Regions from separate parts of the Paracidovorax avenae ATCC 19860 genome, predicted to be linked through region 2. Evidence: predicted binding sites of a transcription regulator. Region 2 holds the regulator's gene; each other region holds the start of a gene.

Region 1 (6,731 bases), 2.2 Mb from region 2:
ACGGCCACCCAGCGCGTCATGCAGGAGCGCCGCGACCTGTGGATGCGCTACCAGCAGTTCCATGGTGCGTGGATCGCCGGCGCGGCGCGGTCGCTGCGTGATGCGGTCACCACGCTCCCCAGTACGCGCAGCGCCGCGCTCGCCGGGGGATTTTCGCTCGCAGGGCTCGAGCTGGTGAGCGACGACGTGGTGGAAAACAAGATCCTCGCGTCCCGCATCGGCCTGTCCGTGGCGGAGCGGGCCGGCCCTGCCTTCGACGCGGTGCGCAGGCACCTGCAGCATCTCGAAGGCGAGGAGCCCGGCGAGCGAGACCTCCTGCGCCCCGAAGTCCTGGCCCTGCATCTCGTGGATCCGTGGGTGGCCTGCGGCCTGCTGCGCGCGGACCTGCAGGCCCTGCTCGAGCCGCTGCAGCGCGCCCTGGGTGCGCTGGTGCTCGCGCAATACGAGGCCCTGGTCCGCTTCTTCGAGGAGCAGGGCGTGCGACCGGACGACGACCTGCGTTCGCGCGTGCGCCGTACGGGCGGGACGACGGTGCAGGGAGGGCTCGGGTCCCCTCCTGTCTCCGGAATGGGGGCAGGCATGGCCATGCCGCAGGCCGGGGACCCGTCCACTGGCGGTGGATTGCGCGCTCCTTCCCGGCCCATGGGGACCATGCCGGGCGGGGTTTCGGGTTTCGCCGGCACGCAGGCTGCTGCCTACGGCTCGCCCCTGGCCCGGGCCCGCCAGCGCGCGCAGGGCGTGATGGGGCAGTTGCGCCGGATTCTCGTGCAGCCGGCCATCGCGGCGTTCAGTCCCTCGGGCGCCGGGCGCATGGCGGGCGATGCTCCTGCTCCGGCGGCACCGGCGTCGGCGGCGCTCCAGCAGGCACTCGCGGAACAGCGGCTGATGGCCGACAGCTTCTACCAAAGCGAGATCGCCACCCTGGTCCTGGACTATCACAGCCCCGCCGCGGTGGTGCAGGTGGCAGGCGCTGCGCGCGAGCGCACCGCGGAGCTCAAGGCCAAGGCGGAAACGCCGGGCGAGAAGGCCATCATCGAGGTGGTCGCGCTGATGTTCCAGAGCATCCTGAGCGAAGACCGCATCCCGCCCGCGGTGCGCGTGTGGTTCGCGCGGCTGCAGGTTCCCGTGCTGCGGGTGGCCCTGGCCGAGCCGGAATTCTTCAGCGACATGGCGCATCCCGCCCGCCAGCTCATCGACCGCATGGGCGGCGTGGTCCTGGGGTTCGATACCGCGGCGATCCAGGGCAGCGCCCTGGAGGCCGAGATCCGGCGCGTGGTGCAGGTGATCGAGCAGTATCCGGAAACCGGACAGCGGGTGTTCCAGCTGGTGCTCGCGGAGTTCGAGGCTTTCATTTCCAGGTTCCTCACGGCGCCCCAGGCCACCTCGCGCATCGTCAGCGTGGCGCAGCAGGTGGAGCAGAAGGAGACGATGGCGATCCAGTACACCATCGAGCTGCGCAACCTGCTCAAGGACATGCCGGTGCGCGACGAGATCCGCAGCTTCCTGTTCAAGACCTGGGCCGAAGTGCTGGCGCTGTCGGCCGTGCGCAGCGGCGCGCAGCATGCGGACACCGCGGCGTTCAAGCGGGCGGCTACCGACCTCGTTTGGGCCGCCAGCGCCAAGCCCCAGCGGGCGGAGCGTGCGCAGGTCATCCAGAGCCTGCCGGGCCTGCTGCAGCGGCTGCGGCAGGGCCTGGAGCTGCTGGGCGTGACCGGCGCGCCGCAGGACGTGCACATCAAGATCCTCACCGACACGCTCGCCGACGCCTTCCTCTCCAAGACGGCGTCCATCCCGCAGGCGCACATCGACGCGATGGCCCGGCGACTGGACCACCTCGAGGACTACATGAGCGACGCCACGCTGGGCGACATGCCGCTCGATGCCGACTACCTGGAAATGATGCTGGGCATCGATGCCTCGTCCATCCACGTCGCGGCGGACAACGGCACGCCCGTGGACGAGGCCATGGTGGCCTGGGCGCGCGAACTGCAGCTGGGGGCGTGGTTCACGCTGGACCACAACGGTGCCTCGGCGCAGGTGCAGTACGCATGGCACAGCGAGCGCCGGCAGCTGCATCTTTTCGCGGCGCCGGACGGTAGCAGCTACCTGTTGCAGTTGCGGCGGATGGCCGCCTACCTGCAGGCAGGCCTGCTGGTGCCGCAGGAAGAGGAAGCCCTCACGATGCGCGCTACGCGCGATGCGCTCGCCAAGATCGACGCGAACCCGGAGCGGCTGCTGGGTTAGCCCCGACTGCCGGTTCTCGGCTGCCGGGTGGACCACATGGTGGCTTCTTCATTCCGGCAGGTCGCCGTCGTTCTCCATCCGGCCGCCGACCACGCGCCGCACCACGTCGCCCGGGAAGCCGCGAGCCGCGAGGAAACGCATCTGGCGTGCACGCTCCTGGGGTGTTTCCGGGGGCGTGCCGAAGCGCTGGCGCCAGACGGCAAGGGCGCGCGCAGCCTCGGTGCCGCGCAGGCGCTCGGCCGTCTCGCGCACCAGCGCATCGTCCAGCCCCTTGGCGCGCAGTTCCTGCACCACGCGCTGCGTGCCCAGTCGCGCCGCGCGGCGGTTCACCACGGATTCGGCCACGCGGCCGGCATTGATGAAGTCCCTGGCCTGGAGTTCATCGAGCACCGCGTGCAGGTCGTCGCCCTCCTGCACGTGCCGTGCAAGCTTCGCCTCCAGTTCGGAGCGCGAATGCTCGCGCTGGGCCAGCAGGCGCAGCGCGCGGCCCTTGAGGGAGAGGGGGGAAGAAAGACCCATGGGAGTCGCAGCCGCGCCGGCCCGCCGCGCAAGGCGGCAGGCCGGCGCTTCGGATGCCCAGTGGATCAGGCCTCGTCGCCGGCAGCGGCGCCGGCTGCCACGGGCGGCAGTTGCGAGACGCCCAGGCCGTCGCGCACCTTGTTCTCGATCTCGCGGGCCAGGTCGGCGTTCTCGCGCAGGAACTCGCGTGCGTTGTCCCGGCCCTGGCCGATCTTCTCGCCGTTGTAGGCGTACCAGGCGCCGCTCTTCTCGATGATGCGGGCGTTCACGCCCATGTCGATGATCTCGCCCTCGCGGCTGATGCCTTCGCCGAAGAGGATGTCGAACTCGGCCGTCTTGAAGGGCGGGCTCACCTTGTTCTTCACCACCTTCACCTTGGTCTCGTTTCCGATGGCCTCGTCGCCCTTCTTGATCGTGCCGGTGCGGCGGATGTCCAGGCGCACGGAGGCGTAGAACTTCAGCGCGTTGCCGCCCGTGGTGGTCTCGGGGCTGCCGAACATCACGCCGATCTTCATGCGGATCTGGTTGATGAAGATGACCATGCAGTTCGTCTTCTTGATCGTGGCGGTGAGCTTGCGCAGCGCCTGGCTCATCAGGCGGGCCTGCAGGCCGGGCAGCGCGTCGCCCATCTCGCCTTCGATTTCGGCCTTGGGGGTCAGTGCGGCGACCGAGTCCACCACGATCAGGTCCACGGCGCCGGAGCGCACGAGGCTGTCCACGATTTCCAGGGCCTGCTCCCCGGTGTCGGGCTGGCTGATGAGCAGGTCGGGCACGTGCACGCCGAGCTTCTGGGCGTACTGGATGTCGAGCGCGTGCTCGGCATCGACGAAGGCGCAGGTGCCGTTCTGCTTCTGCATCTCGGCGATGACCTGCAGCGTGAGCGTGGTCTTGCCGGAGGATTCGGGGCCGTAGATCTCGATCACGCGGCCGCGGGGCAGGCCGCCCACGCCGAGGGCGACGTCCAGGCCCAGCGAGCCGGTGGAGACGACCTGGATGTCCTCGATGGCTTCGCCTTCGCCCAGGCGCATGATGGTGCCCTTGCCGAACTGCTTTTCGATCTGGGCGAGGGCTGCCTGCAGGGCCTTGGCCTTTTCGCTATTGGCGGCGTTGTTCTTGACGGGTGCGTCCATGGAGTGCTCCTGAAAGAGGAAAACGTGGAAGAAAAGGCCGGCGAATGCGATGCCAGGGGTGGCTGTCTTCAATCACAGGCTGGATGCTTGACCAGTAGTGTAGGGGCGTCATACTTTCCGAACAATGCATTTTTTGGTCAGTTTGCCTGACAATTGACGCATGGCCTTCTCCCCGTATCCGCAGCCTCCGTCGGCCACCCTGGCTACCCGGGACGACGCCTGGCGCCTCACCCACCTGGGCCGCCTGCTCGGCCATGCCATGCGCCGCTTCGACGCGCGTGTGCTCGAACTGATGGCGCACGATGTGCAGGTCCCTCTGGCGCTGTCGCACCTGGCCGCCCGCGACCAGGTCAGCGCGGCCCACATCCACATCACCCGCCACCTGTCGCTGCAGGGCGACCGGCTCACCGACCTGGCGGCGCGCGCCGGCATGGCCAAGCAGTCGATGGCCGCGCTGGTGGACCAGTGCGAAGCCTGGGGCCTCGTGGCGCGCGAGCCCGACCCGCACGACGCGCGGGCGCGACGGGTGCGTTTCACCGCCACGGGCCTGGCTTGGCTGCAGGCCTTCCGCAGTGCGGTCGCGCAGGCCGAGGCGGAATTCGGCGCGGAGGTGGGCGATGCCGTGGCCGCTGTCGTGCGGCTGGGCCTGGAGGCGTATGCGGGAGGCGATGGCGGGGAGCCGTGATCTGCGTCCGTCCCGTTCCGTCACATCCCGACCAACGGCCGATGTCCCTAGAATCGGCGGGACGCCCGGATGCCGGCCAGACCGGCTGCGGCGCAATCCCAAGAACACCGGAGACAGGCCCATGCGCATCCTCATTGCCGAAGACGATCAGGTTCTGGCGGATGGCCTGCTGCGCACGCTGCGGGGTTCCGGCGCCGCGGTGGACCATGTGGCGAGCGGCAGCGATGCCGACACCGTGCTCGCGACGACGCAGGAATTCGACCTGCTGATCCTCGACCTCGGCCTGCCGCGCATGCATGGGCTGGACGTGCTCAAGCGGCTGCGTGGCCGCGGTTCGGCGCTGCCGGTGCTGATCCTCACGGCGGCCGACAGCGTCGACGAGCGCGTGAAAGGCCTGGACTACGGCGCCGACGACTACATGGCCAAGCCCTTCTCGCTGCAGGAACTGGAGGCGCGCGTGCGCGCCCTCACGCGCCGCGGCATGGGCGCCACCAGCAGCACCATCCGGCACGGCCCGCTCGTCTATGACCAGGCAGGGCGCATGGCCACCATCGATGGCAAGCTGGTCGAGCTGTCCGCCCGCGAACTGGGCCTGCTGGAAGTGCTGCTGCAGCGTGCCGGGCGGCTGGTGAGCAAGGAGCAACTGGTGGAGCGGCTCTGCGAGTGGGGCGAGGAAGTGAGCAACAACGCCATCGAGGTGTACATCCACCGCCTGCGCAAGAAGATCGAGCGCGGGCCGATCCGCATCGCCACGGTGCGGGGGCTGGGCTACTGCCTGGAGAAGGTCGCCGCCTAGCGCGACCTCCTGCTGCCGCGGGCGACGTGCCTTGAAGATCTTCCAGCGCGAACAGCGGTCGCTTTTCGGGGAGATCCTCGACTGGATGCTCACGCCGCTGCTGCTGCTGTGGCCGGTGAGCCTGGCGCTGACCTGGCTCGTGGCCCAGGGGCTGGCGAACAAGCCCTTCGACCGGGCACTGGAGTACAACGCCCACGCACTCGCGCAACTCGTCACGGTGCAGGACGGCCGCGCGCAGTTCAACCTGCCGCAGCCCGCGGGCGAGATCCTGCGCGCGGATGAATCCGACATCGTTTACTACCAGGTCCTGGGCCCCCGGGGAGAGTTTCTGTCCGGCGAGCGCGACCTGCCCCGGCCGCCGCCGCCCGACGACGACCGCCCGCTGTCCGGCCAGGTGCGGCTGCGCGACGCGGAGTTGCGCGGCATCGAAATCCGCGTGGCGGCCATCTGGGTGCGTCTGCCGGTGCCGGGGGCTCCCGCCGCGCTGGTGCAGGTGGCGGAAACACGGGAAAAGCGCAGCGTGCTCGCCACCGAGATCATCAAGGGCGTGATGCTCCCGCAGTTCGTCATCCTGCCGCTCGCCGTGCTGCTGGTCTGGCTCGCGCTGGCACGCGGCATCCAGCCGCTGCACCGGCTGGAAGAGCGCATCCGCGCACGCGATCCGGACGACCTCTCCCCGCTGGACCACCGGGCGGTGCCGCTGGAAGTGGCTCCGCTCGTGGATTCGGTGAACGACCTGCTGCGGCGCCTGCAGGATTCGCTGGCCACGCAAAAGCGCTTCCTGGCGGACGCGGCCCACCAGCTCAAGACCCCGCTGGCGGGCTTGCGCATGCAGGCCGACCTCGCGCAGCGCGAAGGAACCAGCACCGAAGACCTCAAGCGCTCGCTGCAGCAGATCGGCCGCGCCAGCGTGCGCGCGACCCACACGGTCAACCAGCTGCTGGCGCTGGCGCGCGCGGAAGCGGGCGGTGCCGTGCTGGCGCGGCAGCCGGTGGATCTGGCGCGCCTGGTGCGCGAGGCCGTGCGCGACTGCGTGCCACGGGCGCTGGAGAAGTCCATCGATCTCGGCTACGAGGGCGCCCAGCCGGCGGACCCCGGCGTGTGGGTGGACGGCAACCCGACCCTGCTCAAGGAGCTGGCGCGCAATCTGCTGGACAACGCGATCAACTACACGCCTTCGAGCAGCGGCCGACCCGGGGTGGTGACCGCGCGCGTGCTGGCCGATCCGTTCGGCCGCATCGTGCTGCTGCAGGTGGAGGATTCCGGCCCCGGTGTGCCGGAGGCGGAGCGCGAACTGGTGTTCCGCCCTTTCTACCGGGCGCTGGGCACCGATGCCGACGGTTCGGGCCTGGGCCTG
Region 2 (6,731 bases):
TCGCTCACGGTGCCGGGCATCCGCTACGTGATCGACGCCGGCACCGCGCGCGTGAAGCGCTACAGCTTCCGCAGCAAGGTCGAGCAGTTGCTGATCGAGCCCGTGAGCCAGGCGGCGGCCAACCAGCGGGCGGGCCGTTGCGGCCGGATCGCCAACGGCATCTGCATCCGGCTCTACGACGAACCCGACTTCAACGGCCGGCCGCGCTTCACCGACCCGGAAATCTTGCGCTCCTCGCTGGCGGGCGTGATCCTGCGCATGAAGTCGCTGCACCTGGGGGATGTGGCGCAGTTCCCGTTCATCGAGGCCCCCTCGGGCCGGGCCATCGCAGACGGCTACCAGCTGCTGGCCGAACTGGGCGCGGTGGACGATGCCAACGAACTCACACCCATGGGCGTGGAGCTCTCGCGCCTGCCGCTCGATCCGCGCGTCGGCCGCATGATCCTGGAGGCGCGCGACCGCCAGGCGCTGGATGAGGTGCTGGTGATCGCCTCGGCCCTGTCGGTGCAGGACGTGCGCGACCGGCCGCTCGAGGCCCAGCAGCAGGCCGACCAGGCGCACGCCAAATTCGACGACGAGAAGAGCGAATTCAGCGGCTACCTCAAGCTCTGGAAGTGGATCAACGAAGCCCGTGGCGGCGCGCCGAGCCTGCCGTCCGCTCGGGCGCAGCGCGATGCCGCGCGCAAGGGCGCGCCCTCGCAGGCCGTGCTGCCGGTGGCGCAGCGCCAGGCGCGCGGCAGTGCCGACGCGGCCGCACCCGCAACGGCCGCTGCGGCGTCCGTGCCGGTCCCCACGCCTACCCACAAACTCAGCAACCGGCAATACGAATCGCTGCTGCGCCAGAACTTCATCAGCGTGCGGCGGCTGCGCGAGTGGCGCGACATCCACACGCAATTGCTCACGGTGGTCACCGAGCACCGCTGGCGCCTGAACATCCAGCCGGCCAGCTACGAACAGATCCACCGGTCCATGCTCGCCGGACTGCTCGGCAACATCGGCGTGAAGAGCGAGGAAGAGGACTGGTACCTTGGCGCGCGCGGCATCAAGTTCTACAAGCATCCCGGGGCGCACCTGTCGAAGAAGCCCGGGCGCTGGATCGTGGCGGCGGAACTGGTCGAGACCACGCGCCTGTTCGGGCGCGGCATCGCGGCCATCGAGCCGCAGTGGATCGAGGAAATGGGCGGCCACCTGCTCAAGAAGCAGATGCTGGACCCGCACTGGGAACGCAAGTCAGCGCAGGTGACGGCGCTGGAGCGCGCCACCCTCTATGGCATCGTCATCTACAACAACCGGCGCGTGAACTTCGGCAAGGTGGACCCGCGCACTGCGCGCGAAATCTTCCTGCGCGAAGCGCTGGTCGGCGACCAGTGGCCCCAGGACTGGGAGCGGCGCCTGCCGTTCCTGCCGGCCAACCGCAAGCTGATCGCCAAGGTGGAGGAACTGGAGCACAAGTCGCGCCGGCAGGACGTGCTGGTGGACGAGGAGCTCATCTACGCCTTCTACGACCAGCAGGTGCCTGCCGACATCTGCACTGGCGCCGATTTCGAATCCTGGTACCGCGAGGCCAGCCGCGCGAAACCGGACCTGCTCAAGCTCACGCGCGACGAACTGATGCGCCACGAGGCTGCCGGCATCACCACCAGCGCCTTCCCGCGCATGGTCCGGCTGGGCGGGGTGGATTGCGCGGCCACCTACCTGCACGAGCCCGGCGACCCGCGTGACGGCGTCACCGTCACGGTGCCGCTCTTCGTGCTCAACCAGGTCAGCGAAGAGCGCTGCGAATGGCTGGTGCCGGGTATGCTCAAGGACAAGATCCAGGCGCTGCTCAAGAGCCTGCCGCAGCGCCCGCGCAGCCGTTTCGTGCCCCTGCCGGACAATGCCGCGCGCCTGGCCGAACTGCTCGGCACGCCCGAGCGCTTCGGGCAGGGCAGCCTGGTGGACGTGCTGCTCAAGCAGGTGCGTGACGAGACCTCGCTGGACGTGAAGCGGGCCGACTTCAAGCTCGACATGCTCAGTCCGCACCTGTTCATGAACTTTCGCGTGGTCCACGAAGACGGCCGGCAGCTCGGCCAGGGGCGCAACCTGGGTGCGCTCAAGGCCGAATGGGGGGCCAAGGCCCGGGGCGCGTTCCAGGCTTTGGCGGGGCTCAAGCTCGCAGGTTCCGCGCCGGAGACCGGGGGCGACGCGTCGCCTGCGGAAACGGCCCCGGCTGCGCGACCCGGCAAGGGTGGCGCGCAGGGCAGGCCTGCGGACAGCCGTGCGGCTTCCGCCGCCGGCAAACCGCCCAGCGGCGGTCCGGCGGCCGCTCCCGCCCCGGCAGCCGTGCCGGCGGGCCAGCGCTACACGGCCTGGACCTTCGGCGAGCTGCCCGAACTCATGGAGATCCGCAAGGGCGGACAGACGCTGATCGGCTTCCCGGCACTCATCGATGGCGGCGATGCCGTGACCATCGAAGTGTTCGACGAACCCGGCGTGGCCGCGGCGCGCCACCGCGCGGGCCTGCGCCGCCTGTTCGCGCTGCAGATCAAGGACGCGCTCAAGTACCTGGAAAAGAACATTCCGGACCTGCAAAAGATGGCGGTCGCCTACATGCCGCTGGGTACGCAGGAAGAGCTGCGCGCACAGGTCATCGATGTGGCGCTGGACCGCGCCTTCCTGGTCGATCCCCTGCCCACGACCGAGGCCGACTTCCAGCGCCGCGTGCAGGAGGGCCGCGGCCGGCTCACGCTGATTGCCAATGAAGTCGCGCGCCTGGCCGGTGCGATCCTGCTCGAATACGCTGCGGCGGCACGCAAGATCAAGGACACGAAAGGCGCGCCCGAGGCCACGCAGGATGCGCAGCAGCAACTGCAACGGCTCATGCCGAAGAACTTCCTGGCGGTGGCGCCCTGGTCGCAGCTCGCGCACTTCCCGCGCTATCTGAAGGCCATCACCCTGCGCCTGGACAAGGTGCGAGCCGATGCTGCACGCGACGCCACGCGGCTCGCGGAACTGCGCCCCCAGGAGCAGCGCTACTGGCGGCTCGTGGCCGAGCGCAAGGGGCAGGTGGATGCGCGCATGCAGGAATTCCGCTGGTTGCTGGAGGAACTGCGGGTGAGCTTCTTCGCACAGGAGCTTCGCACGCCGCAGCCCGTGAGCGTGAAGCGCCTGGACAAACTCTGGGCGCAGATCAACAGCTGAGGCCGCAGGCGGCGGACCACGGCCGGGGGCAGCCGTTGCAGGTCATTGCAGCACGGCTTCTGCAGCGGCCCAGCGCTCCAGTTCTGCCCGCACATCGGCCATCCGGCCGGAGATCACGAATCGCTCCGGCGTACCTGCCTGCCGGCGCTGCACCACGCGCACGGCGCCTGGCGCCCGCGCCGCGCAGGTGCGCTGGCTGCCGGCCGGGGAGCGCGCGGGGCGCTCCATGGTGGCCGCCAGCACCGCGGTCGAGGAATCCGCGGGCAGTGCCATGGATGTTGCAGTGCTGGCCTCTGCTCTGCCATGGGCCGTGGCGACAGGCGGGCCGTCGGATGGGCGGTGGCTGGCGGTGGACGTGTCGGACGCCCCGCGACTGTGCGCCGGGCAGTCCGGCCATCGCGACCATGCGGCGGATCGGCCAGATAAATTCCCCGAGGAGGTACCCCGCAGCCAGCGGACGAGGCCGTGCAGCGGCTGCAGGCAGGACGAGAGGGTGGTGAGATCGAGCAAAGCCTTTGCCATGGAAAAACTCCAGCGGTCAGAATGGGTTGAACACTGGCAGGATTGGCTTTAGACAGGCAGGGCGATGCCGCAGGGTTGACCATCCACGCGAAGCGGAAAGCCAGACGCCCGCCACCTGGGCAACGCCAAACGGGGAACCAGGGCGCGAACCATGCTCCGGCGCCATGCGCCGGGCGGCCCGCAGCCGGCTACATCAGCATGGTGTTGCGGATGAGGCCCACGGCCAGCCCTTCGATCTCGAACGATTCGCCGGGCTGCACGGTGATGATGGGATAGTCGGGGTTCTCGGGCAGCAGCTCGATGGCACCCGCGGTGCGCCGCAGCCGCTTGACGGTGACTTCGTCACCCAGGCGGGCGACGATGATCTGGCCATTGCGCGCCTCGCGCGTGGACTGCACGGCGAGCAGGTCGCCATCCATGATGCCGGCATCGCGCATGGACATGCCCCGGACCTTGAGCAGGTAGTCGGGCTTGTGCTGGAAGAGGCTGCCTTCCACGCTGTAGGTCTGGTCCACGTGTTCCTCGGCGAGAATCGGTGAGCCTGCAGCGACGCGGCCGATGAGCGGCAGCATGAGCTGCGAGATGCCGGGAATGGGCAGGTGGAACTGGGTGCCGCGGGCCGCATTGATGGACCGCACGGCCTCGCCGCGCAGCCGGATGCCGCGCGACGTGCCGCTCACCAGCTCGATGACGCCCTTGCGTGCCAGTGCCTGCAGGTGTTCTTCGGCCGCGTTGGCGGACTTGAAGCCGAACTCCGCGGCGATTTCCGCCCGGGTGGGGGGCGCGCCGGTGCGTGCAATGGCGGTCTGGATGAGATCCAGGATCTGCTGCTGGCGGGCGGTGAGCTTGGGGCTGTCGAGCATGCGGGGCACTCCAGTGAAGGAAGATCGCGCCGGACGGGCGCTGGGTGGATCGAATCACCTGTGGATCGATCCAGTCACTGTATTTTTAAACAGTTTTCAAAGGCAATGCAAGTGTTTGCAGGAAAAATCCTGGTGCTGGGCACCGGTGGAACCATCGCCGGCACGGCGGGGAGCGCGGAAGACAACATCGGCTACACCGCCGCGCAGGTCGGCATCGACCAGTTGCTGGCAGCGGTGCCCGGCCTGGCGCGCGCTGCCGGCGGCGCGCGGCTGGAAGCGGAGCAGGTCGCGCAGATCGACAGCAAGGACATGGACGGCGCCGTATGGCGAGCCCTGGCCCTGCGCTGCGAGGCCGCATTGGCGGATCCCGGCGTGCGCGCCGTGGTGGTCACGCACGGCACCGATACCCTCGAAGAAACCGCATGGTTTCTCCACCGCATGCTCGCGGGCGCGCGGGACAAGCCCGTGGTGCTTGTCTCGGCGATGCGCCCTGCCACCGCACTGGCGCCCGATGGCCCGCAGAACCTGCTCGACGCCGTCGCCGTGGCCGCCACGCCGGGTGTGCGCGGGGTGGTGGCCGTGGCCGCCGGTGAATTGCACGGGGCGCAGCGGGTGCAGAAGGTACATCCTTACCGGCTGAACGCCTTCGCGTCCGGCGAAGCGGGGCCCCTGGGCTGGGTGGAAGAGGGCCGCGTGCGGCTCGCCGCCGGCTGGCCCACGGCGGAATCATCGGAATCATCGGCCGAGGCTCGCGCCGCGCTGGAGGCGCTGCGCAACGGAGCGGAGTGGCCGCGCGTCGAGGTCGTGGTGTCGCATGCGGGCGCGAGCGGACGCATGGTGGATCTGCTGGTGGCCGACGGAGTGCACGGCCTGGCCGTGGCCGCTACCGGCAACGGCACGCTGCACCACCAGCTGCAGGCAGCCCTGGAGCGGGCGCAGGCCGCCGGCGTGGCCGTCAGGGTGGCCACGCGGTGCCCCCTGGGCCAGTTGCTGCCCCGTCCGGGCGACACACTGCCTGCCACGCAGGGGCTGAGCGTGGTGAAGGCGCGGGTGGAGTTGCTGCTGGAGCGGCTGGCGAAGCTCCAGGCATAAGACGCCAGCGATTCGATCCGGAAACGAAAACGCCGCCCGGGGGCGGCGTCGGTCACGGGCCGGCCGGGTGCCGGCCCTGCGCCAGGAACTCAGTCCGCCAGGGCGGCCAGCGCGCGCTGGGTGATTTCCTCCACCGTGCCGGTGCCGCTGATGGCGCGGTACTTGGGCGCATTGGCCGGGTCGTTCTTCGCCCAGGTGGAGTAGTACTCCACAAGCGGGCGCGTCTGCGCGCTGTACACCTCCAGGCGCTTCTTCACCGTGTCTTCCTTGTCGTCCTCGCGCTGGATCAGGTCCTCGCCGGTGACGTCGTCCTTGCCTTCCACCTTGGGCGGATTGAACTTCACGTGGTAGGTGCGGCCGCTGGCCGGGTGCGAGCGGCGGCCGCTCATGCGCTCGATGATGGCATCGAACGGCACGTCGATCTCCAGCACGTAGTCGAGCTTGACGCCTGCGGCCTTCATGGCATCGGCCTGCGGAATGGTGCGCGGAAAGCCGTCGAACAGGAAGCCCTTGGCACAGTCCGGCTGGGCGATGCGGTCCTTCACGAGATTGATGATGAGGTCGTCGCTCACCAGCTTGCCGGCATCCATGACGGCCTTGGCCTGCTGTCCCAGCGGCGTGCCGGCCTTCACGGCAGCGCGCAGCATGTCGCCGGTGGAGATCTGCGGAATGCCGTATTTCTGGCAGATGAACGCGGCTTGCGTGCCCTTCCCGGCGCCGGGCGCGCCCAAAAGAATCAGTCTCATGGAGGTCCTCTAAGTGTTGAAATCAGCCAGCGCCGGAAGCCCGGGCTTGCCGTAGGCCCGGGTTGGCGCTTCAATCGCGGGCAAGGATAGCATGCGGGTCCTTCCGTCTGCCTGACAGCCGCGACACCATCGTGACGGCACCGGGCCCGCGCTTTCAGCCCAACAGCGAACGCACCCGTTCGAGGTCTTCCGGCGTGTCCACGCCCGGCCCCGGTGCGGTGTCCGCCACATGCACGGCGATGCGGTGCCCGTGCCACAGTGCACGCAACTGCTCCAGCGCTTCCAGGGCTTCCGTGGGGGCCGGCGCCAGGGCGGAAAACGCCCGCAC
Region 3 (6,731 bases), 140 kb from region 2:
AAAAGGCAGGTGGCATTTTCGAAGCCGCTGCGCACGATCTGCTGCTGGCGCATCTGGCTGCAGTTTTCCCCGCCGGAGAGGTAAATGCTGAGGACGTTCTCTGAAGCGCTCTTGTAGTCGGTCAGGGTGTTGTGGCAACTCCATTCGGACAGCACGATGCCCGAGGGAAGGGCGACGGAGCGGATGATTTCGGCACCTGCCGATTTCAGCGCGCCGGGGACGTCCTCCGGGTCCGTGAGTTTCAAGGTCGAATCAAACATGAAAATAATCTTTTGACGCAGAAATAATTTTTTATACAGCGCCTCCCGGGCCGAATTTCCATGGCCATGGGGATTATCCCGGAGGCCGCGCCAGCATAAGCGGGTTTCTCCCGGGCATTGAAACTGCCCGTTTCACGCCGCCCGTCGCGGGGCCGTGGCGTGCTGTCCGCGGCCGGCCGCCAGGGAAGCCGCATGCGACTCGCCCTAGAATGCGCCACCTGCGGCCGCCCTGCGCGGCCGGCAAGTCGGCAGCGCATCCATCGCATTCCCACCACCATCCCAACCATGTCCCTCAACAACGTCACCCCTGGCAAGAAGCTTCCCGAAACCTTCAACGTGGTCATCGAGATTCCCGCGGAATCCGACCCGATCAAGTACGAAGTGGACAAGGAATCCGGCGCGGTCTTCGTGGACCGCTTCCTGACCACGGCCATGTACTACCCCTGCAACTACGGCTATGTGCCCCAGACGCTGTCCGGCGACGGCGATCCGGTGGACGTGCTGGTGATCACGCCGTATCCGCTGCACCCCGGCGTGGTCGTGCCCTGCCGCGCGCTCGGCATCCTGAAGATGGAAGACGAAGCCGGCGTGGACGGCAAGGTGCTGGCCGTGCCCACCACCAAGATCCTCAAGATGTACGAAGGCTGGAAGACGGTGGACGACGTGAATCCCGTGCGCCTGAAGGCCATCAGCCACTTCTTCGAGCACTACAAGGACCTGGAAGAGGGCAAGTGGGTGAAGGTGCTGGGCTGGGAAGGCGTCGAAGCCGCCCACAAGGAAATCACCGACGGCGTCGCCAGCTACCAGAAGAGCCAGGGCTGATGCACCGGGGCGGAGGATGAACCCGCCCCCTGCCGGCGCCCCGCCGGCACTCCAGGAAAAGCCTGCCGGCTGTGCGCCCGCAGGCTTTTTTTGCGCCCGGGCAGCCACTGCGGGGCCGTATATTCAGGCAGGCATGAACAACGACAACGATCACGACCGACGCGGTCCCGGCGCGCCCGCCGGGATGTCGGCTGCCGCGGCGCAACAGGCCCTGGCCGCCGCGCAGGAACTGGCCCGGGACGGCACCCACTATCTGCGCAGCGTGACCGACATGGCCGAGCGCAGCCCCGTGGTCACCCGGGATGCGATCTACACCGACAGCGGCATCAAGCTTGTGGAAAAGGGCACGCGCATCGACAGCCGCCTGTACGACCGGCTGGTGCGCCACACGCTGCGCGATCCGATCGACGGCCTGCTGGGCACCGAGCGCACCGTGGACGCGGCCGCCATCGAGGCGGCGGTGCTGCAGCAGTGCGGGAGCGGCCCCGATGGAGGCTGCAGGCTGGTGGAACTGCTGTCGCGGGCGCATGGCGGGCCGGAGCCGTTGCTCGCGCCGCTGCGCGGCATGCTGCTGCCCGGGCCCATGGCCTTCCGGCTGACGGTGATGCGCGAGCAGCGACCGGAATTGTTCGTGCACAGCGTGCGCATGATGCTGCTGGCGATCCATCTTGCTTTGGGCAGCGGATGGGCCGCGCGCGAAACGGCCCTGCTGGCGGAGGCCGCGCTGCTGCACGACATCGGGGTGATGCACATGGACCCGATGTGGAACGACCCCGACCACAAGGTCTCCGGGCCGGACCGCAAGCACCTCGTGGCCCATCCGATCACCGCCATGCTGCTGCTGCGTGCCCAGGGTGCCTACCCGGCGTCGATGGAGGCGGCCGTCCTGGAACACCACGAACGCATGGACGGCACGGGCTATCCGCGCGGGCTGCGCGGGCCGGACATCTCGCCGATGGGGCGGATCCTGATGCTGTCGGAGGTGGCGGCTGCCTTCTTCGAAAAATACAGCGCGCTGGCGGCCCAGCGCCTGTCGCTGAGCCTGCGACTCAACCACCGGAAATTTCCCGCGGAGCTGTCCGCGCTGCTGCTGCCGCTGCTCGCGGATGGCGGTGGCTCCGCGGTCGCCCTGTCGCCGCCCCCGGAAGAGGCCGGCCGGATGCTGGACACGCTGGGCGGAGCATTCGACCACTGGGCCCGGCTGCGCCCGCAATTGCCGCCCTCCGTGCTGGACCGTGGCAGCCGGCATCCTGCGGCCTTCGTCGAGCAGCGCCTGCAGGCGCTGCAGCAATCGCTGGTGGAGGCCGGCGGCCACCCGGGCCAGGAAGGCGAGATCCAGGAGCACCTGCAGGGCGATCCCCAGGGACTGGCGGAGCTGGCACTGGTGCGCGGCGAGGCGCTCTGGCAGTTGGGCAGCATCGTGCATGCCACGCAGAGGCGCTGGCCTGAGCTGGGCGGGCAAGCCCCTGCCGATCCGGCGGACGCGGCGGTCGCGCAGTGGTGCGCACACTGCGCGCTGCTGCTGTCCACCGCCTGACAACGGCCCGATCCTGAAGACGCGTTCTGCCTGCGGCGGTTTTTCGGGGCATGCGTGAACGCAGGGCATTCGGGGGCATGCAGGGACGGCACACGCGGCCTGTCGTGCTGCGACATGGAAAGGGCGATGGCCCTGCTGGCACTTTTGAACGAATACTGTATATTTGAACAGTATTCAACAAGACGCCATGGCAGCATCCGTCCCCCTCTCCCAGCCGGTTTCGCCGGCCCTCTCCCGCCCGGGGGCGGGCTCGGCGTGGGTGGACGTGCCGGGCGTGTGGCGGGGCGACTCGCTGCGTCCTGTCGGTGAAGCTCTCGGCGCACGCGTGCAGCCTTCGGGCCACCCGGCGCTCGATGCGCAGCTGCCCGGGGGCGGCTGGCCGCGGGGCGCGATGTCGGAAGTGCTGCTGGCGGGGCAGGGCCGGCCCGAATGGCCGCTGCTGCTGCCGGCGCTGGCCGGTGCGGTGGCGCGGCCCGGGCAGGTGGTGCTGGTGGCCCCTCCGTTCGACCCTTTCGTGCCCGTGCTGCATGCGGCAGGCCTGCCGGCAGGGCGCCTGTGCTGGGTGGCACCGCCCGCGGATGGCCGCGATGCCGCTGCCGCCTGGGCCTGCGAGCAGGCGCTGCGCTGCCGGGATGTGCTGGCCGTGCTGGCCTGGCTGCCGGCCGCCCATACCGACATGCTGAGGCGCCTGCAACTGGCGGCGGCGCAGCGCGGCCCGCTGCTGTGGGTCTTCCGTCCCGAGTCCCGGCGGCTGCAGGCATCGCCCGCTCCGCTGCGGCTGTGGGTTCGGCCGGGGGAGGAGGAGGGCGCCTTGCAGGTGCACGTGCTCAAGCGCCGCGGCGCACCGCTGCTGTCGCCGATGGCCGTGCCCGCGCATGGCTCCGCCCTGGCCATGGCCCTGGCGGCTACGAGCGGGGCGAAACAGCGGCATCTGGCCGCCTGGCGGGAGGGGATGGCGGCGCGCACCGCGCCATTGCACCTGCGGGTACGGGGCGAGCGACCGGAGGCCGGCCATGCACTGGATCGCACTGCCGTCCCTGCTGGCTGAGCTGCCACCGGGCATGCCCGCAGCGGCAGCCGGATGGTGGGCGCTGCGCTTCACGCCGCGCGTGGCGCTGCTGGACGAGGCCGTGCTGCTGGAGGTGTCCTGCACCGAGCGGCTCTGGGGCGGGCGTGCCCACCTTCTGGGCCTGCTGAGGCAGGGACAGGGGGGCTCTCCACCATCGGCTGCGCGCGGTGCACCGGCCGGCGGCGGCCCTGGCCCTGGCCCTGGCCCTGGCGAAGAGCCCTCTTGTCCGGATGAGGTTCCCATGGCCCAGGCCCCCACGGCCCTGCAGGCCCTGGCCCTGCTGCGGCTGCAGGCAGAAGGCCTGCCGCTGCCGCGCCGCCTGCCGCACGGCCTGCCGCTCGCCACGCTCACCGCCCTGCGGCCGCATACCGCCAGTCTGGAGCGCATGGGGTGCCGCACCTGGGGCGCCGTGCGTGCGCTGCCGCGCGATGGGGCGGCCCGGCGGTTCGGCGCCGAGCCGCTGCGGGCCCTGGACCAGGCCTGGGGCGACGTGCCCCATCCCCTGCCGTGGCTGGAACTGCCGGAGCACTTCGAGCTGCCGGCCGAGCTGCCCGCGCCGGCCACATCGGCCGAACAGCTGCTGTGGACCGCGAACCGCCTGCTGGGTGCGCTGCGCGACTGGTTGCAGGCGCGCCACCGGGGCGTACTCGCGCTGGAGCTGTCGTGGCGCCACGACCTGCGCCGACTCGACGGAAAGGTGCTTCCACCGGGCGACTATCTGGCCGTGCGCACGGCCGAGGCGACGCAGGATCTCGCACACCTGCGCCGTCTGCTGGCCGAACACCTGGCGCGCCGGCCCCTGGCGGCGCCGGTGAACCGACTCGTTCTGCGCGCGGCCGATACGGCGGCCTTGCCACAGGCCAGCGAGAGCCTGCTGCCGCCGGGCCCCGAAGAAGGCGGGGAGGGCGAGGGTTGGCACCAGTGGGTGGAACGGATGTCTGCCCGCTGGGGAGCCGGGCAGGTGCGCGTGCCCGTGCTGCAGGCCGACCACCGGCCCGAGCGCATGCAACGGTGGGAGGCCGCCGCGCAGCACCTGCCGGGGCAGGCCGTGGACCGCCGCCGGGGTGCGCCCCCCGCCGCCGCGCCGGGCGAGGCCGCGGGCACGTCCGCCGACGCCGTTTTCTGGCCGGGCTGGCTGGTGCATCCACCCCGGCCCCTGGCCCTGCAGGGCGACCGTCCCTGCCTGCAGGGGCCGCTGCGCCTGCTGGCCGGACCGCACCGGTTCGAAGGCGGCTGGTGGGAGGGCTGCACGGAGCGGCGGGATTATTTCGTGGCATCGAACGCTGCCGTCGGCACGGTCTGGATCTACCGGCAGTGGCAGGGGGGCGGCGCGAGCGGGTACCTGCAATGGTTCTGGCACGGGGTGTATGCATGAGCGCGAAGCCGCTTCCAGCACCTGAGGAGGGCGGCGGCGCGGCATCCGGCCTGCCCGGCTATGCCGAACTGCACTGCCTCAGCAATTTCAGCTTCCAGCGGGGGGCCTCGCACCCCTTCGAACTGGTGCAGCGCGCGGCCGAACTCGGCTATGCGGCGCTGGCTTTGACGGACGAATGCTCCGTGGCCGGCGTGGTGCGCGCGCACACCGCGGCACGCCAGTGCGGCCTGAAGCTCATCGTGGGCAGCGAGTTCGCCTGCGGCGACGTGCGGCTCGTGGCCCTGGCGCGCAACGAGACCGGCTGGGGCAACCTGTGCGAATTCATCAGCGATGCGCGGCGCATCGCTCCCAAGGGTGAATACCGTGTCCATGCGGGCAGCGACTTTGCCCGCCTGCAGGGCTGCGAGGTGCTGGTCGCCCCGCGGCGGGACCGGCTGTCCGCGCTGGATCCGGGCGGCATCGAGGCGACGGTGGCGCAGGCATGCGCGCCGCTGCGCGCGCAGGGCATCCACCCCTGGTTGGCCGTGGAACTGCACACGGCGCCGGACGATGCCGCCTGGCTCGAGGCTCTGGAGCATGCCGGCCGGGCGCTGGACCTGCCCCTGGTGGCGGCCGGCGATGTCCACATGCACGTCCTGCAGCGCAAGCCGCTGCAGGACGTGGTCACCGCCGTGCGGCTGGGACGCCCGGTGTCCGAATGCGGCTTCGCGCTGCAGGCCCACGGCGAGCGCCGGCTGCGGCCGCGCATGCGCCTGGCAGGCTTCTACCCGCCCGCGCTGCTCGCGGCGACCCTGGAGGTGGCGGCGCGCTGCACCTTCAGCCTCGACGAGATCCGCTACCGCTATCCGCGCGAGACCGTGCCCGAAGGCATGACACCGGGCGAGGCATTGGCGGCCTACACGGAAGCCGGTGCGCGGGAGCGCTACCCGCAGGGAGTGCCCCCGGAGGTGCGCGAGCAGATCGCGAAAGAGCTGGAGCTCATCGCCCATTGCCGCTACGAGATGTACTTCCTCACGGTGCACGACATCGTGCGGGAAGCGCGCCGGCGGGGCATCCTCTGCCAGGGGCGCGGATCTGCGGCCAATTCGGCGGTGTGCTACTGCCTCGGCATCACGGCGGTCGATCCCACCAAGACCCGGCTGCTCTTCGAGCGCTTCATCAGCAAGGAGCGCGACGAGCCGCCCGACATCGACGTGGACTTCGAGCACGACCGGCGCGAGGAGGTCATCCAGTACATCTACGGCAAGTACGGCCGCGAACGGGCGGCCATCGCGGCCGTGGTCATCACCTACCGCACGCGCAGCGCGTTGCGCGACGTGGGCAAGGCCCTGGGCGTGGCGCCGGCCGTGGTCGATGCCTTCGCCAAGGACCACCACTGGTTCGACGAGGACATCGCCGCCGGGCGCCTGCAGGAACTCGCCGCCGGCCTGGGCGCGCCGATCGGGGCGCACACGGCTGCGCTGTGGCTGGAACTGGCCCAGGAACTGCGCGGATTCCCGCGCCACCTGAGCCAGCACGTGGGCGGCTTCGTGCTCACCGAAGGCAAGCTCACGCGCCTCGTTCCGGTGGAGCCCGCGAGCATGGACGGACGCTCCATCATCCAGTGGGACAAGGACGACCTGGACGACATGCACCTCATGAAGGTGGACGTGCTGGCCCTGGGCATGC

What was found. Region 2 encodes LexA, which represses DNA repair genes until DNA is damaged. Its sites were predicted from a motif close to ACTGTATNNNNATACAGT; they were not measured.
Region 1: a site for LexA is predicted at 3,972-3,989, ahead of recA (recombinase RecA). Genes of this name have one in related genera too.
Region 3: a site for LexA is predicted at 2,774-2,791, ahead of imuA (translesion DNA synthesis-associated protein ImuA). Genes of this name have one in related genera too.

The regions. Positions count from the first base shown of each region.
Region 1 is NC_015138.1:5,221,608-5,228,338, reverse strand. Features, by position in the region: gene ACAV_RS22730 (DUF1631 family protein) at 1-2,244, shown strand, start outside; gene recX (recombination regulator RecX) at 2,293-2,763, opposite strand; gene recA (recombinase RecA) at 2,829-3,893, opposite strand; gene ACAV_RS22715 (MarR family winged helix-turn-helix transcriptional regulator) at 4,054-4,578, shown strand; gene ACAV_RS22710 (response regulator) at 4,700-5,374, shown strand; gene ACAV_RS22705 (sensor histidine kinase) at 5,406-6,731, shown strand, end outside.
Region 2 is NC_015138.1:2,982,313-2,989,043, reverse strand. Features, by position in the region: gene hrpA (ATP-dependent RNA helicase HrpA) at 1-3,180, shown strand, start outside; gene ACAV_RS13115 (hypothetical protein) at 3,223-3,453, opposite strand; gene lexA (transcriptional repressor LexA) at 3,891-4,565, opposite strand; gene ACAV_RS13105 (asparaginase) at 4,671-5,657, shown strand; gene adk (adenylate kinase) at 5,747-6,403, opposite strand; gene kdsB (3-deoxy-manno-octulosonate cytidylyltransferase) at 6,558-6,731, opposite strand, start outside.
Region 3 is NC_015138.1:2,842,022-2,848,752, reverse strand. Features, by position in the region: gene ACAV_RS12505 (helix-turn-helix domain-containing protein) at 1-260, opposite strand, end outside; gene ppa (inorganic diphosphatase) at 546-1,082, shown strand; gene ACAV_RS12495 (HD-GYP domain-containing protein) at 1,216-2,619, shown strand; gene imuA (translesion DNA synthesis-associated protein ImuA) at 2,807-3,667, shown strand; gene ACAV_RS12485 (DNA polymerase Y subunit UmuC family protein) at 3,633-5,063, shown strand; gene ACAV_RS12480 (error-prone DNA polymerase) at 5,060-6,731, shown strand, end outside.